DNA from 4 places in the Streptomonospora sediminis genome. Region 2 is predicted to be linked to each of the others. Evidence: predicted binding sites of a transcription regulator. Region 2 holds the regulator's gene; each other region holds the start of a gene.
The links. Region 2 encodes HrcA, which represses chaperone genes, less so after heat shock. Its sites were predicted from a motif close to TTGGCACTCTCNNNNNGAGAGTGCCAA; they were not measured.
Positions count from the first base shown of each region.

Region 1: the regulator HrcA is predicted to act here: its motif matches at 1,796-1,822, upstream of groES (co-chaperone GroES).
Region 3: the regulator HrcA is predicted to act here: its motif matches at 4,374-4,400, upstream of ACYVD5_RS00170 (FmdB family zinc ribbon protein).
Region 4: the regulator HrcA is predicted to act here: its motif matches at 5,355-5,381, upstream of groL (chaperonin GroEL).

Region 1 is NZ_BAAGYZ010000005.1:57,714-64,761, forward strand. It holds gene groL (chaperonin GroEL) at 1-1,276, opposite strand, end outside; gene groES (co-chaperone GroES) at 1,381-1,692, opposite strand; gene ACYVD5_RS00905 (class I SAM-dependent methyltransferase) at 1,890-3,167, shown strand; gene ACYVD5_RS00910 (apolipoprotein A-IV repeat region-like domain-containing protein) at 3,551-5,953, shown strand; gene ACYVD5_RS00915 (Uma2 family endonuclease) at 6,086-6,661, shown strand; gene tsaD (tRNA (adenosine(37)-N6)-threonylcarbamoyltransferase complex transferase subunit TsaD) at 6,722-7,048, opposite strand, start outside.
Region 2 is NZ_BAAGYZ010000112.1:70,861-77,908, reverse strand. It holds gene ACYVD5_RS21730 (16S rRNA (uracil(1498)-N(3))-methyltransferase) at 1-294, opposite strand, end outside; gene dnaJ (molecular chaperone DnaJ) at 439-1,599, opposite strand; gene hrcA (heat-inducible transcriptional repressor HrcA) at 1,600-2,616, opposite strand; gene ACYVD5_RS21715 (DUF3097 domain-containing protein) at 2,878-3,678, shown strand; gene ACYVD5_RS21710 (DUF4870 domain-containing protein) at 3,779-5,116, shown strand; gene ACYVD5_RS21705 (DUF4870 domain-containing protein) at 5,304-5,897, shown strand; gene hemW (radical SAM family heme chaperone HemW) at 5,975-7,048, opposite strand, start outside.
Region 3 is NZ_BAAGYZ010000001.1:30,141-37,188, forward strand. It holds gene ACYVD5_RS00140 (helix-turn-helix domain-containing protein) at 1-119, shown strand, start outside; gene ACYVD5_RS00145 (hypothetical protein) at 300-623, shown strand; tRNA gene ACYVD5_RS00150 (tRNA-Arg) at 823-895, opposite strand; gene ACYVD5_RS00155 (D-alanyl-D-alanine carboxypeptidase family protein) at 1,411-2,409, shown strand; gene mscL (large conductance mechanosensitive channel protein MscL) at 2,472-2,882, opposite strand; gene ACYVD5_RS00165 (CpaB family protein) at 2,983-3,648, opposite strand; gene ACYVD5_RS00170 (FmdB family zinc ribbon protein) at 3,950-4,360, opposite strand; gene ACYVD5_RS00175 (5-formyltetrahydrofolate cyclo-ligase) at 4,529-5,089, opposite strand; gene galU (UTP--glucose-1-phosphate uridylyltransferase GalU) at 5,330-6,265, shown strand; gene glp (molybdotransferase-like divisome protein Glp) at 6,345-7,048, shown strand, end outside.
Region 4 is NZ_BAAGYZ010000005.1:184,756-191,803, forward strand. It holds gene ACYVD5_RS01435 (R2-like ligand-binding oxidase) at 1-814, shown strand, start outside; gene ACYVD5_RS01440 (phospholipid scramblase-related protein) at 854-1,447, opposite strand; gene ACYVD5_RS01445 (DoxX family protein) at 1,672-2,157, opposite strand; gene ACYVD5_RS01450 (maleylpyruvate isomerase family mycothiol-dependent enzyme) at 2,476-3,261, opposite strand; gene groL (chaperonin GroEL) at 3,560-5,188, opposite strand; gene ACYVD5_RS01460 (MoaD/ThiS family protein) at 5,634-5,912, opposite strand; gene thrC (threonine synthase) at 6,012-7,048, opposite strand, start outside.

The DNA.
Region 1 (7,048 bases), on a different contig from region 2:
CGTCGAGCTCCGCAGCGGCGTGCACCAGCGAGGCGCCGCCGCCGGGGACGATGCCCTCCTCGATCGCGGCGCGGGTGGCCGAGATCGCGTCCTCAAGGCGGTGCTTCTTCTCCTTCAGCTCCACCTCGGTGGCCGCACCGACGCGCAGCACGGAGACACCGCCGGCCAGCTTGGCCAGGCGCTCCTGCAGCTTCTCGCGGTCCCAGTCGGAGTCGCTGTTCTCGATCTCCTTGCGGATCTGGTTGACCCGGTCGTCGACCTCGCTCTGGTCACCGTTGCCGTCGACGATCGTGGTGTCGTCCTTGGTGATGGTGACGCGGCGGGCGCTGCCCAGCGCGTCGAGCTCGGCGTTCTCCAGGGTCAGGCCGACCTCTTCGGCGATGACCTGGCCGCCGGTCAGGGTCGCGATGTCCTGCAGCATGGCCTTGCGGCGCTCGCCGAAGCCGGGAGCCTTGACCGCGGCCACGTTGAGGGCGCCGCGGATCTTGTTGACGACCAGCGCGCTGAGGGCGTCGCCCTCGATGTCCTCGGCGATGACCAGCAGCGGCTTCTTGGTCTGGGCGGCCTTTTCGAGCAGCGGCAGCAGCTCGTTGAGGCTGGAGATCTTGCCCTGGTTGATCAGGATGAGCGCGTCCTCCAGGACGGCTTCCTGGCGCTCGTTGTCGGTCACGAAGTAGGGCGAGACGTAGCCCTTGTCGAACTGCATGCCCTCGGTGAAGTCGAGGTCCAGCCCCATGGTCGGGGCTTCCTCGACGGTGATGACACCGTCCTTGCCGACCTTGTCGAACGCCTCGGCGATCATGTCGCCGATCTGGGCGTCCTGGGCGGAGTTGGTGGCGACGTAGGCGATGTCCTCGCGCTCACCGACGGCGCGGGCGCGCTCGATCAGGACGTCGGCGACCTTCTGCGCGGCGGTGTCGATGCCCTTTTTCAGCGACATCGGCGACGCACCGGCGGCCACGCTGCGCAGGCCCTGGTGCACGAGCGCCTGGGCCAGCACGGTGGCGGTGGTGGTGCCGTCGCCCGCGGCGTCGTTGGTCTTGGTCGCGACCTCCTTGACGAGCTGGGCCCCGAGGTTCTCGTAGGGGTCGTCGAGCTCGATCTCACGCGCGACGGTGACACCGTCGTTGGTGATGGTGGGCGCGCCGAACTTCTTGTCGATCACGACGTTGCGGCCGCGCGGGCCCAGCGTGACCTTCACCGAGTCCGCGAGGTGGTCGACGCCGCGCTCAAGGGCGCGCCGGGCTTCGTCCCTGAATTCCAGGATCTTGGGCATTGCGAGCTTCCTCTATCCGTACAGGTACGGCGAATATGAAAACCGCCCCGCCCGGCAGCGTGCCGGCCGGGGCGGGAGGCATGGCATCGGCAGGAGCCGAAGCCCTACTTCTCGACGACCGCGAGCAGGTCGCGGGCGGAGAGCACGAGGTACTCCTCGTTGTCGTACTTGACCTCGGTGCCGCCGTACTTGCTGTACAGAACGATGTCGCCGACGTTGACGTCGAGCGGGATCCGCTTGCCGCTCTGGTCGTCGTAGCGGCCGGGGCCCACGGAAAGGACCTCGCCCTCCTGGGGCTTCTCCTTGGCGGTGTCCGGGATGACCAGGCCGGAGGCGGTGGTCTGCTCGGCCTCAAGGGTCTTGACGACGACGCGGTCCTCAAGCGGCTTGAGCACAGTCTTGGTGGCGGTCGACACGGTGGTGACCTCCCCCTTCAGGGTCGAAATCCGAAACGGCATGCTTGTAAAGGGGCGACCACGGCGGCCTGCCGTCGCGGGTGCCAGACCGGCCTCGTCGCGATTAGCACTCTACCTTGGAGAGTGCCAGTATGGAACATTAGCCCGGCCCATAGGGCACGTCAAACAACAGGTCACGGGAGAACATCGTGGTGTCCATCGGGCAAACCGCACCCGACGCGACCGCGGCGTTCACGGCACTGCACACCCCAGCCGGGCGCAGGGTCCTTGCCATCGCCGACGCCGAATCCGCCGCCGCCGACCCGCTGAAGGCGGCCACCCGGTTGCGCCGCGACGCCGAAGAGGCGATCGCCGCCGACGACCCCCCGCCGGGCGTCTCCCCCGCCGACCTCGCCGGCGCTGCACTGACCCAGGCGCGGCTGCGCGCCCGCGCGCGCGCAAAGTTCGGTGAGCGCGCCGCGCGCATGTTCTTCACCGCTCCCGGCCTGGAGCAGGCCACCCGGCTGCCGGTCACCGGCTACCGCGCCGGCCGGCTCGCCGCGGCGCTGGGCCCGGGAGCGCGAACGGCCGACCTGGGCTGCGGCATCGGTGCCGACACCATCGGCATGGCCGAGGCCGGGCTGGCGGTCGAGGGGATCGAGGCCGACCCGCTGACCGCCGCCGTCGCCGCCGCCAACATCGCCGCGTTGGAGCTGGGCGCCCGCGCCCGCGTGCGCGCGGGCGACGCCGCCGCTGCCGAGCCCGGCGGCTTCGACGCCGTCTTCTGCGACCCCGCCCGGCGCGGCTCGCGCGGACGGGTCTTCGACCCCGACGCCTACTCTCCGCCCTGGGGCACCGTCATGGAGCTGGCCGGGCGCGCACCGGCGTCCTGTGTCAAGGCCGCGCCGGGCATCCCGCACGAGCGCATCCCCGAAGACGCCGAAGCCGAGTGGATCTCGGTCGACGGCGACCTCAAGGAGACCGCGCTGTGGCGCCTGCCCGGCCGGCCCGTCCGGCGGCGCGCCACCCTGCTGCGCAGCGACGGTGCGGCGCCGGCGACGCTTGCCGACGACCCCGGCGGCGGCCCCGCCCCCGTGGGCCCGCCCGCGCGCTACCTCTACGAGCCCGACAACGCAGTGGTGCGCTCGCACCTGGTGGCCGAGGCGGCGGCGCTGGTGGACGGCACGCTGATCGACCCCGACATCGCCTACATCACCGCCGAGCACCTGGTGCCCACGCCCTTCTGCCGCGCCTACGAGGTACACGAAGTCATGGGCTTCTCGCTCAAGCGGCTGCGGGCGGCACTGCGGCAACGGGGCGCGGGAACGGTAACGATTAAGAAACGCGGATCGGCCGTGGATGTCGAAAAACTGCGGCGCGACCTTAAACCGAGTGGTCCGGAATCTGTCACAGTGATCCTCACCCGGGTGGGAAACCGCCCTTTGTGCCTACTGTGTTCCGAGGTCACAGCTTTGCCACCGACAAACCACGCATAACCGACATCGCACTCCCGCACCTCAAGGGGTGACTGAGTGCACGATCGGTACTAGCGTGACTCAGCAGAGCGCTTCAGTCGCAAATCCGTATCTTTAACACTTGAACCCGGTGTGCGGGGCTCATGTCGTTAAACTGATCCCCGCTGACCCCTTTCTCCCCATCCTGGATTCTTCCGGCGACGCATCCGGGTGGTCGGCGGCCGCCTCGTTCGCACGTCTCCCTCTGCGGGCCCGCCCATCACCGCGCGTGATCGGGGCACCCCTGACCGTGGAAGCGGACCAGGTGGCGCCTGTGCCCGATACCGCGTCGCCGGCCGACCAGGAGCACACCGCCCATCCACGGCCGCAACGGGTGGGGGCGCTAGACCAAAAGGAGCACCTCGGTGGAACAGACCAACCACAACTTCCTCAACGGGGGAGGTCAGACCGGGATCTCCGACCGCATGCGGGACCTTCTCTCGCGCGCCGCGCAGGACCAGGTGTCCGAGCAGAAGTCGCAGGGCGCGGTCAACGAGGAGATGCGCCAGCGCCTGGAAGGCATGGAGTGGCTGCTGCGCGAGTTCCGCGAACGCGAGTTCGCCACGCTCGCCGAGTCGGTCTCCAACGTCCAGGCCAGGGTCGAAGAACTCTCCTCGCGCCCGCCGGAGTGGGCCGAGACCCTCGCCGAACACATCTCGCTGGTCGGAGAACGCGTCAAGCCGCTGGCCGAGATGTCGGCGCTGCGTGCCGACATCCGCACCATCACCGGCCACCTCGACACCGCGCTGACACGGATGCAGGAGCTGTCGGAGTCCGGCGAACAGAACGCCGGCCGGATCGACCGGCTCGCCGAGCGCCTCGAAGGACTGGCCGCCGGGGCCGAAGCCCGGTTCGGCCGCATCGACGAGGCCGTCGAGGGCCTGAACACCCGCTCGCAGGAGATCCACGCGTCCCTCGCGGCCGTCACCGAGCGCCTGGAGGCCCAGCACGACACGGCCATGAACGCTGCGACCGAGCGGCACGAGGCCGTCACCGCCGCCATCAGCGAGGGCCGCGAGGTCCTTAACGCGGCGGTCGAGGCGAGCCGCACCTCGGTCGAGACCGCTGTCACCGAAGGCCGCGAGAACCTGGCGGCCTCCATCGGCGAGAGCCGCGAATCGCTCGAATCCGCCCTGCGCGAGCAGCAGACGGCGCTCAGCGGCAAACTCGACACCGCTGCCGACTCGCTGCGCAGCACCACCGAGCAGAGCCGCGACTCCGTCACCGGTGCCGTCACCGAAGGCGTGGACCGCCTCAGCACGCGCGCCGAGGAGCAGCACACCGCGCTGAACACCGCGCTCACCGAGGGCATCGACCGGCTCGACACCGCAGCCGGGGAACGCCACACCGCACTGACCGAAGGCATCGACCGGCTCGACACCGCGGCCGGGGAACGCCACACCGCGCTGACCGAAGGCATCGACCGGCTCGACGGCAAGACCACCGAGCAGCACACCGCCCTCACCGCAGGCATCGAGCAACTGGGCACCGCGGCCAAGGAGCGCCACGGGAAACTGACCGAGGGCATCGACCGGCTCGACACCGCGGCCGGGGAACGCCACACCGCGCTGACCGAAGGCATCGAGCAGCTCGACGGCAAGACCACCGAGCAGCACACCGCGGTCACCGCCCAGCTCAGCGAGAGCGTCGCCAAGCTGAGCAGCCAGGCCGAGGAGAACCAGGCCGAGGCCACCGCCGCGGTCGCCGACGCCAACAGCGCCGTCGTCAAGCTCGCCGAAGCCACCGAGGAGCGCCTCGGCGACATCCGGGCCCACGTGCGCGACCGGCTCACCGAACTGCACGAGCAGTTGGAGCTGCACCGGGCCGAACTGCGTGAGCGCGACGACCAGCAGCGCACCGAACTCGGCGGCAAGCTCGACGAGACCGCCGCAGGGCTGCGCGCCAAGACCGAAAAGGACCTGGCCGCCACCACCGCCGCGCTGGCGGAGCTGCGCGGCACGGTCGAAGAGCGCTCCGGCGAGCTGCGCGAATCCGTCGACACCCGTATCGGCGAACTGCACAGCGCCGTCGACGATCGCATCACGGCACTGCAGGAGCAGGGCGACGACCGCCACGGCACGCTGGCCGCAGCGGTCGAGGAACAGCGCGCGGCCGTCGAGGCCCGTCTGGAGCAGGGCCGCCAGGAGCTGGCCGAGCGGGTCGACCGCCACCTGGAGGCCATCAACGGCCGGTTCGACCGCGGGCTGGGCCGCCTAACGGACCGTTTCGACACCTTCGAGGGGCACTTCGAAGGCAACTTCGAAGGCGTCGAAGGCAAGATCGACGGTGTCACCGGGCGCCTCGAAGGCATCGAGGGGCGCGTCAACGGCGTCGAGGGCCAGTTCGAGGGGGTCAACGGGCAGATCGGCGGTGTCGACGGCCGCCTGGAGGCGGTCGACGACCGCCTCGAAGCGCTCAACCAGCGCCTCGCCCAACTGCCGGCCACCCTGGAGTTCAGCGAGGTGCACCGCCGCCTCACCGAGCTGCTGGAGCGCCCGGTGATCGACCCCACCGACCGGATCGAGCGCCTCGACGGCCACCTCAAGGAGAACCTCGACCCGCTGCTGCGCGAGGTCCAGGCCCGCCCGGACCGCCACGAGTTCGACGAGGCCATCACCGAAGCCGTCGAGACCTCGCACGACGACATGACCAAGCGGCTGGCCGCCCTCGAGGAGACCATGCTCGCCCTCGCCGAAGCGCTCCTGCGCCCCGGCCGCGACGGCAAGAAGAAACGCCGCCGCGACGAGGACGACGAAGACGACGAGTAACACCCGGATCCGGCGGGGCGGGCGAGCACACCACTCGCCCGCCCCGCCGCCGCGTGTACCGCCCGCTCACAAGCGGCCCTCCACGTCGGAAACGGGTATACCTATTAGTGAGTCCGACGCTGAGGAGTTGGCATGCCAATGAGCCTCCCCGACCGCGGGACCCGGGGCGGAGAACTACGGCGCCGCGTTGAGGCATCCCGTCAGCCCAAGGGCTTCCGGGTCGAGATCATCAAGGGAAAAATCGTGATGTCCCCGACGCCGTCGTTCAAGCACGGCGGCATTGTCCGGCGCGTTGAACGCCAACTCGCGCCGCAGCTCGAGGACACCCGGATGGCGCAGCAGATGTACTCCATCGCCGCCCCCGACGACCCGGACGACTTCTCTTCGCCCGACCTGGTGGTCGTCCCGGTTGAGGTCGAGGACGAGTCCGGCTGGTTGCTCGGTTCCGACACGGTCGACCTGGTCGCCGAGGTCGCCTCTCCGAGCAACGCGGTGATCGACTTCACCGAGAAGCTGGAGTCCTACGCCGAGTGGCACATCCCGGTCTACCTGCTGATCGACCCGCGCAAGGGCGACGTGTTCGTCTACTCCGACCCAGCCGACGGGAGCTACCGCACCACCCATACGGCCCGGTTCGGAGAGACGATCGAGCTGCCCGCCCCACTGGCGGGCGCTCGGATCGATACTTCGGGCTTTCGCACCTATTGATTCGCACCTGCCGTTTTCGCAGCTGCGAAACGGGCCGGGCGGGCGCCGCGGTTTCGCCGGTTACGCCGCCAGGGGGCGGTCCACCGGTAGGGCGGTGTCGGTGGCCAGGCGCAGCGTGGACGGGGGCAGCTCGGCTGCCACCACCTCGGCGCCCAGGGCGGCGATCATGGCGCCGTTGTCGGTGCACAGGCGCGGGCGGGGCACGCGCAGGATAATGCCCGCGTCAGCGCAGCGCTCCTCGGCCAGGGCGCGCAGCCGCGAGTTGGCCGCTACGCCGCCGCTGATCACCAGGTGTTCCACGCCGTGTTCCAGGCAGGCGTCGACGGCCTTGCGGGTGAGCACATCGACCACCGACTCCTGGAACCCGGCCGCGATGTCGGGCACCGG
Region 2 (7,048 bases):
CATGACCTCGACCGCGAGTTCCCCCCGGTCGCCCTTTGGCAGCGCCTGGACCACGGTCAGGCTCGGACTGGGCCGGGGGTCGGCACCGCGCTCCTGGACCGCGCAGACCACGCGGTCGCCGCCGGCCTCGACCACCCGGCAGCGCGCCCGGGTGCCCGCGCCGTCGACCAGGTGGATGGTCTCGCCCGCCGCGACACGGCGCACCGCAGCGGCGTGCCTGCCCTCGGGTCCGGACAGCACAACGGTGTCGCCGGCCAGTTCACCGGGCTCGCTGAGGAAGACCGGAGGTGTCACGCTTACCCCGATTCCACTGACGGGCGCTCCTGCCGGGCGCAACGGCCCGGCACAAGTGCGGGCCGGCGCCGCGCGAAGGGCGGCACCGGCCCGCTGTAGTCGGCAACCCGGCAGCAGGTCGCTGCTGTTGTGGCGGGCAGATGGTCAGCGCGCGCCGAAGGCGTCGCGCAGCTTGGAGAACAGGCCGCCGTGGCCGGGGCTGAACTTGCCGGGCGGCTGGTCCTCGCCGCGAAGCTCGGCGAACTTGCGCAGCAGCGCCTCCTGCTCCTCGTCCAGCTTGGCGGGGGTCTCGACGTCGACCTGGATCATCAGGTCGCCGCGCCCGCTGGAGTCGAGGTGGCGCGTACCGCGGCCCGGCAGCGTGATGACGTGCCCGGAACCGGTACCCGGCCGCAGGTCGATCTGCTCGGTGCCGTCAAGGGTGTCGAAGGTGAACGAGGCGCCCAGGGCCGCCGCGGTCATCGGCACCGTGATGGTGCAGTGCAGATCGTCGCCGCGCCGTTCGAAGGTCGGGTGCGGCCGCTGCACGATCTCCAGGAAGATGTCGCCGCGCGGGCCGCCGTTGGGTCCGACCTCGCCCTCGCCGGCGAGCTGGATCTGGGTGCCGTCCTCGACACCCGCAGGGATCTGCACCTTGCGGGTGACCTTCTCGCGCTGCCGGCCCTCGCCGGAGCAATCAGCGCAGGGGTCGGTGATGATCGTGCCCTGGCCGGAGCACTGCGGGCACGGCCGCGTGGTCATGACCTGGCCCAGGAAGGAACGCGCGACCTGCGAGACCTCGCCGCGGCCCTGGCACATGTCGCATGTCTTGCGCTGGCTGCCCTTGGCCGTGCCCTCGCCCTGGCAGGTGTTGCACAACACCGCTGTGGGGAAGGTGACGTCCTTGGTCACGCCGAACGCGGTCTCGGAGAGGTCCATCTCGATGCGGACCTTGATGCTGCGCCCGCGCCGCGCCCGGTCGCGGGGGCTGCGCCCGGCACCGCCGGGCTGGCCACCGCCGCCGAAGAAGGCGTTCATGATGTCGTCGAAGGGGAATCCGCCCGCGGCGCCGAACCCGCCGGCGCCTGCGCCGCCACCCCCGCCGGAGGGCGCGAAGGGGTCGGCGCCCATGTCGAACATCCGGCGCTTGCTGTCGTCGGAGAGGACCTCGTAGGCCTGGGTCACTTCCTTGAAGCGATCCTGCGTGGCCGGGTCCGGGTTGACGTCCGGGTGGAGTTCGCGGGCGAGCCGCCGATACGCCTTTTTGATCTCGTCCTTGGATGCGTCGCGCCGCACCCCGAGGATCTCGTAGTAGTCTCTCGCCACTTACTGCCCCGCAAGTATCTGTCCGAGGTACCGAGCCACAGCGCGTACCGCTCCCATCGTTCCTGGATAGTCCATTCGGGTCGGGCCCACCACACCGATCTTGGCCAGAGGCTGGTCGCCGATTCCGTAATCGGCGGAGACGATCGACGTGGTCCGCAGACCCTCGTGAGAGTTCTCGGCGCCAATGCGCACTGTCAGCATGGATGATGCGTCGCCCATCTCCCCGAGCAAACGGAGCAGGACGACGTTTTCTTCCAATGCCTCGAGTACTCCCCGCAGGCTAGCCGAGAAATCCATCGCGGCGAGATTCGAAGTCCCGCCTAGCACGATCTTCTCGTCGTGACGCTCGACCAGACTCTCCAGCAGTACCGAAAGCACGGCGACCGCAAGCGCGCGGTCGTCCGGCGGTACCTGAGCAGGCAGGTCCTCGACCGCGAACGGGACGTCGGTGAGCCATTTGCCCACCAGCGCCCGGTTGAGCATTTGGCGGAGGCTGTCGACGGCCTCCTCGCCGACTCCCTCCAAACCGTCGATCACCCGCTGCTCGACCCGGCCGGTGTCTGTGATGAGAACCATCATCACGCGCTGGCGGCCCAGCGGGACGAGCTCCACGTGCTGCACTGAAGAGCGGGTGAGGGACGGGTACTGGACCACCGCCACCTGGCGGGTGAGCTGTGCCAGCAGGCGCACGGTGCGCCCCACGATCTCGTCGAGGTCGACCGCACCGCCGAGGAAGGTCTCGATGGCGCGGCGCTCGGCGCCGGAGAGCGGCTTGACCGTCGACAACCGGTCGACGAACAACCGGTAGCCCTTGTCGGTGGGGATCCGGCCTGCGCTGGTGTGCGGCTGGGCTATGTAGCCGTCCTCCTCCAGCGCCACCATGTCGTTGCGGATGGTGGCGGGGGAGACACCGAGCGTGTGCCGATCCGAGAGCGCCTTCGACCCAACGGGCTCGTTCGTGGACACGTAATCCTCGACGATCGCCCGCAGCACAGACAGCTTCCGGTCGTCGAGCACGCACTCACCTCCTGGCACTCCATGGTCTCAAGTGCTAATTCTATGCCGTTCCGCAAGGCGGCCGGGAAAGCAGGTCGCCGGAAGCCGCGGCGCGCCGGGGGTGTGCGGGGGCTGGTCGGGCACGGCCCGCGGCCCGGAACGCGCCGGCGGCACCCGGCGCACCGGCACCTGCACCGGTACACTCCCGCCGTGCGCACCAATTCCGGCAAGGGTGACGACGGTTCAACCGGCAGCCCGGGCAAACGGTACAGCGGCGATGTCCTGGCGCAGGACTGGCGCCGGCCTCGCAAAGGGGCCGTCGCCGAGGTGGCCCTGGAGCGCGGACTCGTCCTGGAGTCCGCCGACGAAGGGTTCTGCGGCGCGGTCGTCAGCTGGGACAAGCGGACGGTGACCCTGGAGGACCGCAACGGCCGCCACCGCGTCTTCGACCTGGAACCCGCCGGGTTCCTCGTCGACGGCCGCCCGGTCACCGCGGTGCGGCCGTCGGCGGCGCCCGCGCGCCCTGCCCGCAGCGCCTCGGGCTCGATCGCCGTGCGGGGGGCGCGCTCGCGCGTGGCCCGCGAGAGCCGCATCTACGTCGAGGGGGTCCACGACGCCGAACTCGTCGAGCAGGTGTGGGGACACGACCTGCGCGTCGAGGGCGTGGTCGTGGAATATCTGGAAGGCGTGGACAACCTGCCCGCGATCGTCGCGGATTTCGAGCCGGGTCCGCAGCGCCGGCTGGGGGTCCTGGTGGACCATCTGGTGCCGGGCACCAAGGAGAGCCGGATCGCCGAGCAGATCTCTTCGCCCCATGTACTGGTCACCGGCCACCCCTTCGTCGATGTCTGGCAGGCGGTCAAGCCGGCGGCTCTGGGAATCACGGCGTGGCCGCAGGTGCCGCGCGGCATCCCGTGGAAAGAGGGTGTGCTGCAGGCGCTGGGGAGCAGCGAGGAACCCGGCGAGGCATGGCGGCGGATCCTGGGTTGCGTGCGCAGCTTCGCCGACCTCGAACCGGAGCTCCTCGGCCGGGTCGAAGAGCTCATCGACTTCGTCACGGCGGCGCAGGGGGTGCAAGACTAGGCGTGTCCGGAGAGTACCGCGCGCCCCGGGCGCGGGGTGGCCTGCAGGGGCACAGGATGGCACTATCAGCCCAACGCAATCGGCACAGCCAAGGGACAAGATGAGCGAGACCCCGCCCAACCGACCACAGCCCCAGGAGGGGCCCTCCGGTGAACAGCCGGCGCCCGGCCGCGCTCCCTCTGACGGGCAGCCCGGCCAGGGGCAGGCGGGCACCGAAGAACAGCCGCCCGGATATGAACGGCCCGGTTACGGACAGCCTGGATACGACCAGGCGGCCGGATACGACCAAGCGAGCGGCGGCCAGCCGGGATACGCGCAGCCCGGGTACGGCCAACCCAGCGGCAGCCAACCCGGATACGGACAACCGGATTACGGCCAACCGAGTGGCGGGCAGCCCGGGTACGGCCAGCCTGCATTCGACCAGCCCAGTGGCGGGCAGCCCGGATACCAGCAGCCGCAGCAGCCCCCACCCGGGTACGGCCAACCCAGCGGCGGCCAACCCGGATACGGACAACCGGATTACGGCCAGCCGGACTACAGACAGCCCAGCGGCGGCCAACCCGGATACCAGCAGCCGCAGCAGCCCCCACCCGGGTACGGCCAGCCCAGCGGCGGCCAACCCGGATACGGACAACCGGATTACGGGCAACCGGACTACAGACAGCCCAGCGGCGGCCAGCCCGGATACGGGCAGCCGAGCGGTGCCCAGCCCGGCTACGGCCAACCCACGGGCGGCCAGCCCGGGTACCAACCGCAGCAGCCCCCGCCCGGCTACGCGCCCGAGCAGGCGCCGCAGCCCGGCTATGCGCCGCCCGGCTACGGCCAGGCGCCCTATCAGCAGCAGCAACAGCCGCCCGCGGGATACGGACAGCCCCAGCCCGGCTACGCGCCGCAGCAGCCGCAACAACAACCGGGCGCGCCGCAGTCCCCCCAGCAGGGCTATGAGCAGCAGCAGGGCGGTTTCCCCGGCGCTCCGCAGGGCGCGGCGCCCGGCGCCATGCCCGGCCAACCCGGCCAACCCGGTGGTCACCCCGGCCAGCACGGCTACCCCGGCGCCCCGCAGGGCTACCCGCCGCAGTCCGGCGCCTCCGACGATGCAACCTGGGCGATGATCGCCCACCTCTCCGGCGTCATCCTCTCGTGCTTCGGCTGGCTGCCCGCCCTCATCATCTTCGCGGTGAAGCGCAACGACTCCCCGTTCGTCCGCAGCCAGGCCAGCGAGGCGCTGAACTTCCAGCTCACCCTGCTTATCCCCTACCTCATAGCCTGGGTGGTCTACATCGGGCTCGGCGTGTTCGTACCCGGGATTTCCTGGATCGGTTCCGTCGTGATCGCCGTGATCTGGGTAGCCTCGATCGTGTTCGGCGCCTTGGCCGCGCTGAGCGTCAACCGGGGAGTCCAGTACCGCTACCCGGTGTCGATCCGCATGGTGAAATAACCCGCTGGGACAGGCGGCCGGCTGAGTCTTCGTCCGCCCCGCAGCGGAACCGCGGCCCCCGTGGAAGCGTCTCACCAGCGAGACCTCCAGCAGCCGGGGTGTTCGGGCAGCGACGGGAGAGCCCGCTGCCGGATGCCCCGGCCGCATCGCCCCGGCGGCCGCTGGGGCAGACCCGACAGAGGAGACCATGAGCTACCCACCTCAGCCCAACCAGCCCAACGGCGGCCAAGGCGACTACCAGAACTACCCCGGCGGTTACGGCCCGCCTCCCGGGGTCGACCCCAACTACGGCCCCCAGTCGGGGCCCCAGCCCGGCTACGGCCCGGGCTACCCCGGCCAGCAGTCCGGGCCGCAACCCGGCTACGGCCAGCACCCCGGCTACGGCCAGCAGCCGGGTTACCCGCCGGTGCCGGCGGCCGGCTACCAGCAGCCCTACGGACAGCCCGGCGGCGAGTACCCGCCCAACTCCGAAGAGCGCACCATGGCGCTCATCGCCCACCTGGGCGGGCTGTTCACCACCTGGCTGCTGCCGCTGATCCTCTACTTGGTGAAGAAGGACGAGTCGCCCTTCGTCCGCAATCAGGCGGCCCAGGCGTTCAACTTCCAGATGACCATGTTCATCGGACAGGTCGTCTCGTGGGTGCTGATGTTCGTCATCATCGGCATCTTCACCTGGCTGGCGGTGATCGTGGTCGCGATCATCTTCAGCATCATGGCCGCCGTGGCCGCCAACAAGGGCGAGTGGTACAAGTACCCGATGACCATCCCGATGCTGAAATAGCACCCGGCACCGCCGCCGAGCGGGGGGGACGCCGCGGCCTGCCCGGGCCGCGGCACCGGCCCGGATCCCGGGCGCGGTCAGGTGAGGTCGCGCACCACGGCGTCGGCCAGTAGGCGTCCGCGCCGCGTGAGGACGGCGCGGCCGTCGGCGTGTGCGGCCGCATCGAGCAGTCCGTCGCCCACCGCCCGTTCCGCGGCGGCCCGCCCCTGCGCGTCGAGCAGGTCCAGCGGGCACCCTTCGGCCAGGCGCAGCTCGAGCATGATCCGCTCGAAGCGGCGGTCGGCGGCGCCGAGGATCTCGCGGGCGTGGCCGGGCGAGCGGTCCTCGGCCAGCCGGGCCGCGTAGGCGGCCGGGTGCTTGACGTTCCACCAGCGGGTGCCGCCGACATGGCTGTGGGCGCCCGGCCCAACGCCCCACCAGTCGCCGCCGGTCCAGTAGAGGCGGTTGTGGCGGCTGCGGGCGGTGTCGCCGCGGGCCCAGTTGGAGACCTCGTAGGGATGCAGCCCGGCGGCGCCGAGCATGTCGTCGGCCATGGTGTAGCGGTCGGCCAGCACGTCTTCGTCGGGCCCGTGCAGCTCGCCGCGGCGCACCCGCGCCGCCAGCCGGGTGCCGTCCTCGACGATCAGCGAATAGGCAGAGACGTGGTCGACCCCGGCCTCGACCGCCGCTTCCAGCGACCCCTTCCAGTCGGCGTCGGTCTCGCCGGGCGTGCCGTAGATCAGGTCGAGGTTGACGTGGTCGAACCCGGCCTCGCGCGCCCACTGCGCGCACTGCTGGGGGCGGCCCGGGGTGTGGGCGCGCTCCAGCACGGCCAGCACGTGCTGCTGCGCGCTCTGCATGCCGAAGGAGATCCGGTTGAACCCCTGCTCGCGCAGCCGTGCGAGGACGCCGGGGTCGACGGTCTCGGGGTTGGCCTCGGTGGTGACCTCGGCGCCGGGTTCCAGGCCGAACTCGGTGCCGACGGCGGCGAGGATGCGCCCCAGATCCTCGGGCGGCAGCAGCGTGGGGGTGCCCCCGCCGAAGAAGACGGTGCTGACGGGGATGCCGGCGGCGCCCAGTACGCGGCGGGCCAGGCGGATCTCGGCGACGGCAAGGTCGGCGTAGCCCTCGCGGGTGGCGGCGTGGCCGCCTTCGCGCGAACGCAGTTCGGC
Region 3 (7,048 bases), on a different contig from region 2:
TCCTCAGCTTCGCCTTCGTGCCGGACAAGGCGGTGGTCCGGACGGCGGAGCAGGAGCGGGGCCAGGCGGCGGACGCGCCGGACGACGGGCCCGCGGCGGGCCGCGGCGGCGAGTCCTGAGCGGGCGCCCGAGCGGCTAAGCGGCGCTGGGACGTCGGGGCGCCGCGGTCAGTGGCCGCCTCCCGCCCGAGCCGCGGATCTCGGGGTCGGCCAATCAGTCCGTTCCGCGGCCGATGAGCCCGGGTCCAGGCGGGCGGAGACCTCTGCGAGCCAGTCCCGGTTCCAGGTGAGGCGGCCGGCGTGCAGGTCGTCCACCAATGCCTCGACGCGATGGAGGATGCGCTGGAGCCGGAACGCCGGCTGCGCGGCGGCAACGAGGTCCCTGCCGCACTGGCCGCTTACCAGCACGCGCGCCGCGACCGCGTCGAACGCATCGCGGGCGAAGGGCGCAAACGCCGCGCGCAGAAGGCCGGGGCGTCCCACCCGGTGGCATTGGCGCTGCGGGATGTCTCGATGCGTGTCGCCTTCGCACTCATCCGGCGTTTCGGTTCCCAGCGGTGGATCACCGACCACCGGGTGGAGCCCGAGGCCGGTACGGGCGGCCACACGGCACAGCGCCGGTAGCGCGACACGTGCGCCACGCTTCGGCGATGATCATGCGGGAATGCCCGGATCTGGCGCCGGATCCGGGCAACTGAGCATGATCGCCGGGGGACTACGGCCACCCGCCGCCCAACGGAACTCGGGCCCTGATGGCAACCCGCGTGGCAACCGGGCAGGGTCCGTTCGGGCGGGTCTGGCCCGTTCGTGCAGGTGGGAGGGGTGGCCCCAGCAGGATTCGAACCTGCGACACCCACTTTAGGAGAGTGGTGCTCTGTCCCCTGAGCTATGAGGCCGGAACCGGGGTCCAGCCTAGCGGAGGATGGGCCGGGGGTGGGCCGCGCGGTCCCGGGGCGTGGCGGGCGTTATGGGATTACCCGTGGGGCGCTAAAGTTGTCATGACGCCCCCGTGACCTTCGTCACTATTTGCCCCAGACGGGTTTGATGGGGTTTTTTGCGCTTTGTCGCCCATAACCTGGGCGGAGTAGTTGCAAAGTTGTGACCTGCCGTTTCGCGTGGGCGTTAGCTGTGTGTGGCCCTCTCCACCCCCCGCCCGCACGCTCGCCCGTCCCCGGGAATCCAGCCCGGTCCGTCCGATAGTGGACATGTAGTAACTTGCGATGCGGCCGTGCGCACCCACCGTTTTACTCGCAACCGGAGGACCCTCGTGCCGTTCTTTCTCGACCTGACGCGGCGTTCGGACCGCGTGCCGAGAAGCCGGTCTGCACTGTCTCCGCTTGCGCTTTCCCCCCGCTCGCGGAAGCACGGTGCCCTGTCCGTACTGGTCATACTCATCGTCGCATTCTTCCTGGTGCCCGGCATTCAGACGGCCCTCGCGCCGGTGACCGCGCCCGCCTCGGCCGAGTCGGACCTCGACCAGCTCAAGCAGAAGGCCGACAAAGCTCGCGACGAGCTGGAGAAGGCCACCGATGAGTACACCAAGCGGCAGGAAGAACTGGACGACGCCCAAGAAGAACTGGTCTCCACGCTGCACGACATGCAGCAGACCGAACTGCGCCTGTCAGAGCTGCGCGAACCTTTGGCGCAGCTCGGGAGCACGCTCTACCAGCAGCCCAACGCGGGCGTGCTGGGCATCATGACCGCCGGAAAGCTGAACCAGGACCTCCGGGTCGAGACACACGTGCTCAAGCTTTCCGACGAGCGCGAAAAGCTGCTGGACGAGGCCAACGACGCGCGCGACAAGCAGTCCGAACTGGCTGCGAAAGCGCAGGAGTTGCAGACCGATACGCAGCTGAAGCGGGTCGAACTGGGGGAGGACCTCAAGGACCTGCGCGCCCAGTCCGAGGACAGCACCGAAGAGCTGACCAATGAGCTGAAGGACCGCGGGCTCGACCCCGACGCGTACTTCGCCGGTGCGGAGTGCGACCCCTCGGTCGCCGACAACGCCTCGGGCTACCCCAACGGTCTGCTCCCGCAGGACAGTCTGTGCAAGCTGCACCAGGACGGCGAGTTCCTGCGGGCCGACGCCGCGGTGGACTTCCTGAAGATGAACCAGGCGTTCTCCGAGGAGTTCGGCGAGAACCTCTGCCTGACCAGCTCCTACCGCGACCTGTCCAATCAGGAGCGGCTCTACTCCACCAAGCCGCCCGGCATGGCGGCGGTGCCCGGCACCAGCAACCACGGCTGGGGGCTCGCGGTCGACCTGTGCGGCGGCGTGGAGACCCAGGGGAGCCCGGAGTTCAACTGGTTGGAGAACAACTCCAAGAAGTGGGGTTGGTTCCACCCGCAATGGGCGTATTCGAACCCGTTCGAGCCCTGGCACTGGGAGTACGAGGCCCCGCACGCATAAGGCCGGTCGGCGGGCTGCTCAGCGCGAGCTGAGCGGCCCGCCGCCGCTGTTCGGGGCGGCGCTCAAACCGCCGCGGTCTCGGGCTCGACCTCCGAGGTGCAGTGGGCGCAGCGCGAGGCCGACTTGCTGATGTCGCTGCAGCAGAAGGGGCACGCGCGCGTGGTGGCCTCTTCGGTCTTGGCGTAGCGCTCCAGCAGCTTGGCCATCGGCAGCACCACCAGGAAGTACACGATCGCCGCGGTAAGCAGGAAGCTCAGGGCGGAGTCGATGAACTGCCCGTAGAGGAACCGGCTGCCGTTGATCTCGAAGTAGAGGTCGCCGAAGGCGGGGATTCCGCCGAAAATCCCGATCAGCGGCGTGATGAAGGCTTCGGTGAACGAGCTGATCAGTTCGGCGAAGACCGCGCCGATCACAACCGCGACCGCAAGATCCACCAGGTTGCCCCGCAGCAGGAACTGCTTGAAACCGCTCATGAACTTCCCCCTGTATTGCCGGTGCCTGCGTTATCGGCGCCGCGGCCGTGCAGGCAGCGCGGCGGGCCGCGGGATAGCATCCACCACCTGTAGTGGGAGGTCAACCGCGGATGGTCACGGACAGTCGGGATGCGGTTGCATGCCCGGCCAGCGCGCGGGCTTCGTCGGGGCGTACCGCGAGCAGGAACAGTGCGCCGCCTGTGCCGGTATCGGCACCGGCTTGGGGCACGGCGATCACCGGACGGTCCTCGACGACGGTGCTGGCCGGCGGGGAACCGCCGGCACCGCCGCCCGCAACCCCCGCATCGCCGGCGAACCCGGGATCGCGGGCTGCGGCCAGCACGTCGACCCGGCTGCCCGGGCGCAGGAGCGCCGCGGGCCCCTGATCGGGCAGGCGAACGGGCGCGGCCACCAGGCCGGGCCCGTAGCCGCGCGCGGGAGGTTCGGCGATGCGGGCGCGGGTGAGGACCTCGCCCCGGGTTACCGGGCCGGTGAGCGAACGCCCCACGGGATCATCGCCGGGGCCGAGCGCGTGTGCGGGGACCGCGGCGGGCGGTAGCGCGCGCACCGCGAAATCGCCCGACGCCACGGGCGACAGCGCGTCGAGGGCGCGGGTGGCCACCAGCACCGCGGTGGCGGGTTCGGGCGGCGGGCGCACGAGCAGCACAGCGCCGATGAGCGCCAGCGCCGCGCATAGGGCGCCGAGCGGCCTGCGGTAGCGGGAGAGTGCACGGAGCGGCCGCGGGGCGGCCGGCAGCGGGCTCACGGTTCGGCCGCCGGGCGGCGCAGGGCGGGCGGGGCCGGGTGTTCAGGCGCCGCGGGAGTGCGGCGGCGCGAGGCGGCGGCTGGGGCACGGGACCGGGCAGTGGTTCGCATGCCCGTACGGTAGGCCGCCATCCGCATACCGCGGCGCCGCCGTCCACAGGCCTGGCGCCGCACGTGCCATACGCACGCACGGACGAACGGCGGCCCCTGAAGTGTCCGGCGTCCGGGACCCGGTACCCGGCCGTGGCTGGAGGCCGCCGACCGGAATCCGGAGGACGGCGCCCGGCTTGGCCGGCGGGGGCCTAACTGGAGGTCGAAGCGGCGCCGGAGCCGGCCGGGGCCTTGGTCTCCTTCGCACCACCGGAGGAACCCGAGGAGCCGGCGGAGTCCGACTTCGTCGAGGCGGAGTCCGAACCGGAGCCGGAACCCGCGGACTCGCTCTTGGAGTCGCTCTTCGCGGAGTCGCCGCCCGACGATTCGCCGCTTGCGGAGTCGCCGTTCTTGCCGGAACCCGCCATCGTGGAGCTGTCGGAGGTGGAGTTGCTGTCGGTGCGGTAGAAGCCGGAGCCCTTGAAGACGATGCCCACCGCGGAGTACACCTTGCGCAGCCGCCCCTCGCATTCGGGGCACACGGTCAGCGAGTCTTCGCTGAAGCTCTGCACGACCTCCATTTCGGAGCCGCACTCGGTGCATGCGTACTGGTACGTCGGCACTGGGTCCTCCTCGCTGGCACTCTCACCCGTCGACTGCCAAATATTACGCGGTCCGGCAGCGCAACCGCGACATCGGGGGTGTGGCGCCGTAGAATCCGCGCTGCCGACATGCTGCAACGCAGCGGGGACCGCGGGTGTTCCCCCGGCCGGGCCCGTGCCGCCGCCGGGTCACCCCGCTGCAAGCAGGCGCATCCCCGTGCCCGGAGCCACGATGCCGTCCACGGGCCGGTCGTGCGGTTCGGCCGGCACCGACTCGACCAACTCTGTGTCGTAGATCACCGCGAGCGTGCGCGTATTGGGGCCGATCCGCGCCAGCGCCCGGTCGTAGCAGCCCGCCCCGCGGCCCAGCCGCAGCCCGCTGCGGTCCACCGCGAGCGCCGGGCACACCACCGCCGCCGCGCGGCGCACAGCATCGGGCCCGTAGCGGTGGCCCGCCGGCTCCAGCAGGCCGATCGGGGTCTCCTCCAGGCTGTCGGGCCCATCGTAGGCCGCCCAGTCCAGATCGCCGTTGGCAAGGAAGACCGGCAGCAGCACGTAGGTGCCGCGTTTCCACAGCGCCGCGATCAGCTTGCGGGTGTCGGGCTCGGTGCCCACCGAGTAGTAGACGGCCACCGTCCCGCCCGTCGTGAGCAGCGGCTCGTCCGCCAGCGCGTCGCGGATCGCCGACCCGGCGGCCGCCCGCTCCTGCTCGGGCATCGCCCGCCGCGCCGCGACGATGCGTTTGCGCATGTCCTGCTTGGATTCCTGTGCGGTCACAGCAACGCAGTCTCCCAGGCGGTCCGCACATGCGGCGAAGCCGGGAGCCGTCCCCGCGCACACGCGCCCGCCGCGCGCCCGCCGCGGGGCGCGGCGCGCAGGAACCGCCGGGCAGTTCCGGCAGGACCGCCGCACCCCCGCGCCCTGCCCGTCCCCGGAGCCGCACGCGCGCGCCGGGCACCCGCGCCCGGGCCGGTGTCCTAAAGTGCCGACATGACAGATACAGCACGCCCCTCCGGTGTCGGCAAGGCCGTCGTACCTGCGGCCGGTCTGGGCACCCGGTTCCTGCCCGCCACCAAGGCGACCCCCAAGGAAATGCTCCCCATCGTCGACAAGCCGGCGATCCAGTACGTCGTCGAGGAGGCCGTCGGCGCCGGCCTGGACGACGTACTGATGATCACCGGCCGCTCCAAGCGTTCCATCGAGGACCACTTCGACCGCGCCTACGAGCTCGAAGAGGCGCTGCGGGCCAAGAGCGACACCCAGCGCCTGCACGCGGTGCGCGAGTCCAGCGAACTGGCGCAGGTGCACTACGTCCGCCAGGGCGAGCCGCGCGGCCTCGGGCACGCCGTGCTGTGCGCGGCATCCCACGTCGGCGACGAGCCGTTCGCGGTACTGCTGGGCGACGACCTCATCGGCGGCCGCGAAGCCCTGCTGCAGCGCATGATCCAGGTTCGCGAGACCTACGGCGGCAGCGTTGTGGCCCTGATGGAGGTCGACCCCGAGCAGGTCTCCCTCTACGGCTGCGCCGCCATCGAACCCACCGGTGAAGAGGACGTCGTCACCGTCACCGACCTCGTCGAGAAGCCGGCCGTGGACCAGGCGCCCAGCCGCTGGGCCGTCATCGGCCGCTACATCTGCGACCCCGCCGTGTTCGACGTGCTGCGCGAGACCCCGCCCGGGCGCGGCGGCGAGATCCAGCTCACCGACGCGCTGCTTGAGCTGGCCCAACGCAAACCCGCCGACGGCGGACCGGTGCACGGCGTGCTGTTCCGCGGGCAGCGCTACGACACCGGCAATAAGATCGACTACCTCCGCACTGTGGTGGAATTCGCCTGCGAGCGCCCCGACCTCGCCGCGGAGTTCCTGCCGTGGATGCGCGAGTTCCTCGACCGGCACGCCGACCAGGCGTCCGGCGGAGGGGCCTGAGCGGTCCGCAGCCGGGGCCGCACCGCCTACCCGCCGCCGGACCCGGCGGCACCGCCGACAGTGGGTGAAGGAAGCAGCGATGAAGACCGTCGAGCAGCACCTCCGCGACGTCCTGGACCTGGTCGAACCGCTCGACCCCATTGAGCTGGACCTGCTGCGGGCACATGGCGGCGTGCTCGCCGAATCGGTGGCCTCCCCGGTGTCCCTGCCGCAGTTCGACAACTCCGCGATGGACGGCTATGCGGTGGCCGCCGACGACCTCGCCGGGGCATCCGCCGAGAACCCGGTGCGCCTGCCCGTTGTGGCCGATATCCCCGCAGGCGACTCCGCGGCCACCGCCGTGCGCCGCGGCCACTGCGCACGCATCATGACCGGTGCGCCCCTGCCCAGCGGCGCCGACGCGGTCGTGCCGGTGGAGTGGACCGATGGCGGCCAGGCCACCGTGGCCATCGACCGCCCGGTCCGTGTGGGCAACGCCATCCGCCGTGCCGGCGGGGACGTGGAAAAAGGCGCGGGCGTCCTGCAGCGCGGTGCGCGCCTGGGCGGTGGCGAACTCGCGGTGCTGGCCGCCGTGGGCCGCGGCTCCGCGCTGGTGCACCCGCGCCCCCGCGTGGTGGTGCTGTCGACCGGCGCCGAACTGGTCGAGCCGGGCTCGCCCATCGGGCCGGGCCAGATCTGGGAGTCCAACAGCTACATGCTGACCGCGGCGGCACTGGACGAGGGCTGCGCCGCCTACCGCCACGGCTTCATCGGCGACGACCCCGCCACCGTCATGGGCACCAT
Region 4 (7,048 bases), on a different contig from region 2:
GGAGGCGCGGTTCCGGATCAAACGGCTCTGCGCCCTTTTCGTCGCCGGTGAAGAGGCGGTCACCGAGGACATCCAGCCGTTCATCCGCGCCATGGCCGCCGAAGGCCGCCTCGGCGACGAGATGTACCTGACCCAGTTCGCGTTCGAGGAGGCCAAGCACGTCCAGGTGTTCCGGATGTGGCTGGACGCGGTGGGCATCACCGAGGACCTGCACTCCCACGTCGACGGCGACCCCGGCTACCGCGCCCTGTTCTACTCCGAGCTGCCCGCCTCGCTGAACGCGCTGGCCGAGGATCCCAGCCCCCGCAACCAGGTGCGCGCGTCGGTTACCTACAACCACATCATCGAAGGCTCCCTGGCGCTGACCGGCTACCACGCCTGGAACCACACCTGCACCGCCCGCGGCATCTTCCCGGGCATGCGGGAGATCATCAAGCGCATCGGCGACGACGAGCGCAGGCACATGGCCTGGGGAACCTTCACCTGCCGGCGCCACGTGGCAGCCGACCCCGCGAACTGGGACGTGGTCTCCGAGCGGCTGAACGAGCTGCTGCCCTACGTCACCGCGGTGGTCCAGGGCGGCGACGAACCCGAGCCCAGCGAGGAGGAGAAGCAGTACATGCTCTCCGACCAGGAGCTGACGGACTACGCGACCGACCGGGCGCTGCGCCGCCTCGGGGCCATCGAGACCGCGCGCGGCACACCCCTGTCGCGCATCGACGTCGACGCCTCGCCCGAGGAACTGGAGGAACGGTTCGGCGAGGAGGACCGCGCCCACATGGCGCGGGCGAGCGGCCGGCCGGCCCAGGCGTGAACGCGCGGAGCCCGGAAAACCCGGTAGCAACCCGGTCGGCTAGCGCTTGCCTTCCAGCAGCACCAGATCGATGGTGATGCCCGAGGCGACCACCAGGGTTTTCAGCGGTTCCGGCAGGTTCGGGTAGCGCGGCCACAACACGTAGGTGTCGGCGGCGGTGAAGAACTCGCCGACGTCGGGGAACTGCCGGTTGACCCGGGCGACCTCGTGCTCCTGGTGGTCGGCCACCTGGAAGTCGAAGCCGAAGACGTTCCCGCTGATCGTGCCGATGTGCCGCTTCCACGGGTCCAGCAGCCTGAAGCCGGCTTTGAAGAACTTGAAGTCCTGGTCGATGTAGCCGATCGGCCGACCGTCGGGCTGGGCGATCAAGGTGGTCGCGGTGAACATCGCCCACGACTTCTCGATGTAGAGCCGCGGCCGCCGCCACGCGTCGTTCACCATCAGCTTGCGCTGGAACCCCGCGGTGTTGCCGACCGCGAACCGCAGCGCCTGCATGCCGCCGCTCAGGCCGACCTCGTGCACGTGGGCGATGTGGTGGCCGAACCGGTCGTAGCAGTGGTACTCCGACTCGTCGATGAAGAAGCGCTTGGGCTGCTTGACCACGATCGGTGCCGTGTTGAAAAAATCCTGCACGGTGCGGTTGGACGCCGGCGACGGCTGGGCGGTTCCGGCTGATTGCCGGATTTCCCGGCTTCCAGCTTCCCGGCTTGCCGTATGGCCGGCGTCTTCCCCGGATCCGCGGATTGCCGGGGGCCGGTAGCGCCGGGGACCCCGGCCCCCGGAGCCCCCGGCGCTACCGGCCGGCCCCCGGAGCCCCCGGCGCTACCGGCCGGCCGACGGGTTGCCCGCCGCTGCGCTCAAGCCGCGCCCGCGCGGTGGGCGGGCCGGTCCGCACCGGAGCCGTCGGAGCCGCCGGCGCGGGCCAGCAACGCGTCGATACTGAACCGGCCCGGGCCGCACACCACCAGCAGCAGGCCGACCGCGGACAGCACCATGACGTACTCGTAGCCGTTGTTGGCCACCATCAGCCCCGCGGAGCTGTGCACGAAGAACCAGGCGCCGAGCATGTTGAAGGTGAGCACGGCCGCACCGAGCCGTGTCAGCACGCCCAGCAGGACCAGCGCACCGCAGATCGGCTCGCCGTAGGCCAGGTAGGGGGCGACGAGGTCCGGCAGCGGAATCCCCATCTCGCGCAGCCCCGGGGCGATGTGGGCGGCGCGGGCCACATCCATGTTGGCCAGCCTGTCCCAGCCGTGGCCGATGAAGACCACGCCGATACAGATCCGCAGCAGCAGGAACACCGCGTCGTTCAGAACAGGATTCGAGCGCACCAGGTATTTCATCGGGGACTCCATTGCACGGGGTATTACGCCATTTACGGCGGATGGTACTCGATGCGGAAATACCGATTGGCCGGATAACCGCAGCGCATGGCGGGCCCCGACCCGCAGGAATCGAGCCCCTTCCTGCTGCTTCGGACACGCAACCCGATCGCACTTCGCGAACAAAGCCGGTGACATGGCAGATGCCCATCTGCGGCACACAAAATTGTGACCAACAACACGCCTGCACATCCGTTCGGCGGGGCCGGTGCGGCGGGCGACGCGCCGGCCCTGCAGAAATGCCGGGATTTCAAAGCTGAGACAGTCATTTCTGCATGATCATCGCCGTGCAGGGCTTAGAGCATCGCGGGCAGCGCCGGCAGCACGGCGGCGGGGTCGCCGACCGGGGTGCCGCCGCGGTGCACGGTGAGGCGGGCGCCGTCGGCGCGGCCCGAGAGCCACGCGAGGAGTTCGCCCGCCGGGCCCTGGGCGGTCACCGCGGGGCCCGCGGCGGCGCCGATGCGGTACTCGGTGCCGGTCGGTCGCGGTGTCGCGGAGCAGGACGGGCGGCAGTTCTTCGTCGGCGGCGAAGCGCTCGGTCAGTTTCCGGGTCTCAACTTCGACGAATTCGGTGGGCCAGTCGCCGGGGCCGTAGCCCAGGTCCAGGTCGACGTGGTGGTACTCCACCTCGGCCAGCCGCAGCCACGGGACCCGCCCGGCAGGGAAGACCAGCCCGGAGCGGTGCTTGAGTTCGAAGGACCACGCCTGTGCGGGGAAATCCCGGATGACCTCGGCTATCCGATCGGCCGTGTCCTTGAGGTCGGCGGCCTGGTCCTCGGGGCCCCGCGCGGCGCCGTCCTCGATGTCGCGTTCGCGGGCCTCGGCGCTGGGGTACATGCCGGCCTGGCGGTTCTCGCGCGCGCCCTCCATCATCCGGAGCATCGCTTCGGCGCTGCGCGAGACGTGCGCCAGCACGTGGCCGCGCGTCCATCCGGGCAGTAGCGAAGGGTCCCCGATCTGGTCGGGGCGGATGTCGACCGCCGTCTGCAGCAGGCGGCCGGTGGCTGCTTCCACGGCGCCGAGCACTGCCGTGGGGTCGTCGGGGCGGATCCGGGATGCGGTCATGGTGGACTTACTCCTGTGCTGGTCGCCGCGCCTCCGCCGCGGCGCGCGCCGCGGCCGTGCGGACCGTGCCCTGCTCGCTCAGCGCACCGCGGAGGCGGACCTGACGCTACCACCGGCACCCCCGGCGATCGCGGCGCAGGCGCCGGTTCGGCCAGTCGGCGGGTGGACCGTTCGGCAGGCGGGCGGTTCGCACCCCCGCAAACGCCGAATCGGGCGGCCCCCATGGGTGGGGACCGCCCGATCGTCGCAGGCGAAGCGGGTTCGCGTATCGGACTCGCGGACCTCCGGGTGGAGGGTCCTAGAAGTCCATACCGCCCATGCCGCCGGCGTCCGGAGCGGCCGCAGCGGCCTTCTCCGGCTTCTCGGCGATGACGGCCTCGGTGGTGAGGAACAGGCCCGCGATGGAGCCCGCGTTCTGCAGCGCGGAACGGGTGACCTTGGTCGGGTCGATGACGCCGTCCTTGAACAGGTCGGTGTACTCGCCCGTGGCCGCGTTCAGCCCGATGCCGGCTTCGAGGTTCTTCACCTTCTCCGCAACAACGCCGCCCTCAAGGCCGGAGTTGATGGCGATCTGCTTCAGCGGCTCCTCGATCGCGCGGCGCACGATGTCGGCGCCGATCGACTCGTCGCCCTGCAGGTCCAGCTTCTCGAAGGCGGGAACGCCGGCCTGGAGCAGCGCCACGCCACCGCCGGGCAGCATGCCCTCTTCAACGGCGGCCTTGGCGTTGCGGACCGCGTCTTCGATGCGGTGCTTGCGCTCCTTGAGCTCGACCTCGGTGGCGGCACCGGCCTTGATGACCGCGACGCCGCCGGCCAGGCGCGCCAGGCGCTCCTGCAGCTTCTCGCGGTCGTAGTCGGAGTCGGTGCGCTCGATCTCGTTGCGGATCTCGCTGACACGGCCGGAGATGGTGGAGGCGTCGCCGGAACCGTCGACGATGGTGGTCTCGTCCTTGGTGACGACGACCTTGCGGGCGCGGCCGAGCATGTCCAGCTCGGTGTTCTCCAGCTTCAGCCCCACCTCTTCGGTGATGACCTGGCCGCCGGTCAGCACGGCGATGTCCTCAAGCTGGGCCTTGCGGCGGTCGCCGAAGCCCGGGGCCTTCACGGCGACGGACTTGAAGGTGCCGCGCACCTTGTTGACCACCAGGGTCTGCAGAGCGGCGCTCTCGACGTCCTCGGCGATGACCATCAGCGGACGGCCCGCCTGCAGGACCTTCTCGACGATGGGGAGGAAGTCGTTGTTGTTGGAGATCTTCTGGTTGGCGATGAGGATGTAGGGGTCCTCAAGCACCGTCTCCATGCGCTCCAGGTCGGTGGCGAAGTAGGGCGAGATGTAGCCCTTGTCGAAGCGCATACCCTCGGCGAGCTCAAGCTCCAGCCCGAAGGTCTGGCCCTCCTCGACCGTGATGACGCCTTCCTTGCCGACCTTGTCCATGGCCTCGGCGATGGCGTCGCCGATCTGGGAGTCGCCGGCCGAGATCGAGGCGGTGGAGGCGATCTGCTCCTTGGTCTCGACGTCCTTGGAGAGGTTGGCCAGTTCCTCGCTGATGCGGGTGACGGCCGACTCGATGCCGCGCTTCAGGCCGACCGGGTTGGCGCCGGCCGCGACGTTGCGCAGGCCCTCGCGCACCATGGCCTGGGCGAGCACGGTGGCGGTGGTGGTGCCGTCACCGGCGACGTCGTCGGTCTTCTTGGCGACCTCCTTGACGAGCTCGGCCCCGATCTTCTCCCAGGGGTCCTCGAGCTCGATTTCCTTGGCGATGGAGACACCGTCGTTGGTGATGGTGGGGGCGCCCCACTTCTTCTCCAGCACCACGTTGCGGCCCTTCGGGCCAAGCGTGACCTTTACTGCGTCAGCAAGCTGGTTCATGCCGCGCTCGAGGCCGCGGCGGGCCTCCTCGTCGAACGCGATCAGTTTGGCTGCCATAGACTTCCTGTCCTCCCGAGACCGGGCTGATACGCGAAGGTACGAGCCGACGCCCGCGACGGACGACCGCGGTGGACCCGGGCAACCCCTCTGCCGGAGACCGCGGCCTCATCGCCTCGAACCAGTGATTAGCACTCCGGTTCGCAGAGTGCTAACGAACCTATTTTTAGCACTCTCCCCATGCGAGTGCAAACGCCTTCGCCAGAGTTCTCCGCAGGGTTACCCGCAGGTCAACGCCGCCTGCCCGCGCGCCCGCCCGTGTCCGCCGCCGGCCGGCGGCCGGTCCCCTACGCAGCACAAAGCCCGCGCCGTGCCTCCGGGGAGGCGCGGCGCGGGCTGCGGCAGGCGGCGCGGCCGCGCGCAAACCGGGCTCGGCCGGGCCGTACACCGGCGGGGCCGAACCGGGCGCGGACCGCGCGGGCGCGCGCCCCGAGGGCGCGGCGGTTCAGCAGCCCCCGGCCACGGCCGGGATGATGGAGACCTGGGTGCCCGACTCGGTCGGGGTGTCCATGCCCTGGGCGAAGCGGACGTCCTCGTCGCCCACGTAGACGTTGACGAAGCGGCGGATCTTGCCGGCATCGTCGACGATCCGCGCGCGGATGCCGGGGAACCTGGCCTCCAGGTCGGCCAGTACCGCCTGGACGGTCGCGCCTTCGGCGCTGACCTCGGCCGCGTCCGCGGTGTAGGTGCGCAGGATGGTCGGAACTCGGACACTGACACTCATGACTGCGGATTACTCCTTGACTTGCTAGCTTGCCGGCCGGCTCTTCGCGGTGGCCCGAGGGCTCGGACGGGGCAGGGCCCGACCAGGGCCGCAGCGGGGCTACAGCAGCCCGGCGTCCTTGAAGGCGTCCAGGGAAGGCTTGATGGTGGCGGTGACTCCGGCCTCGACCGCGTTGAGGGTCTTCAGGCCGTCACCGGTGTTGAGGACGACGGTCTCGGCCGCGGGGTCGAGCACGCCGTCGTCGAGCAGCTTGCGCAGCACGCCGGTGGTGACCCCGCCGGCGGTCTCGGCGAAGACGCCCTCGGTGCGGGCCAGCAGCGAGATGGAGTCGACCACCGCCGCGTCGTCGACGTGGACGACCGCGCCGCCGGTGCGCCGGCAGACGTCGAGCACGTAGGGGCCGTCGGCGGGGTTGCCGATCGCCAGCGACTTGGCGATGGTGTCGGGCTTGACGGGCTGGATGACGTCGTGGCCCTGCTCATAGGCTTGGGCGACCGGCGAGCAGCCCGTGGCCTGGGCGCCGAAGATCTTGTAGGGGCGGTCCTCGACCAGGCCGAGGTCGATGAGCTCGCGGAAGCCCTTGTCGATCTTGGTGAGCTGGGAGCCCGAGGCGATGGGGACGATGATCTGCTCGGGCAGCCGCCAGCCCAGCTGCTCGGCGATCTCGTAGGCCAGGGTCTTGGAGCCCTCGGCGTAGAAGGGGCGCAGGTTGACGTTGACGAAGCCCCAGTCCTCGCCGGCGGGATCGCCGATCAGCTCCGAGCAGAACCGGTTGACGTCGTCGTAGTTGCCGTCGATGGCCACCACCCGGCCGCCGTAGACGGCCGCCATGACGATCTTGCCCTCTTCGAGGCCGGCCGGGATGAACACGCACGAGCGGAACCCGGCACGCGCCGAGGCCGCACCCACCGCGCCGGCGAGGTTGCCGGTGGAGGAGCAGGACAGGGTGCGGAATCCGAAGGTGCGGGCGGCCTCGACGGCCATGGCCACCACGCGGTCCTTGAAGGAGTGGGTGGGGTTGGCGGAGTCGTCCTTGACGTGCAGGGACTCCATACCCAGCTCGGCGGCGAGCCGGTCGGCGCGCACGAGCGGGGTCAGGCCCGGGTTCATGTTGGGCAGGTCGGCGACGTTGCCGG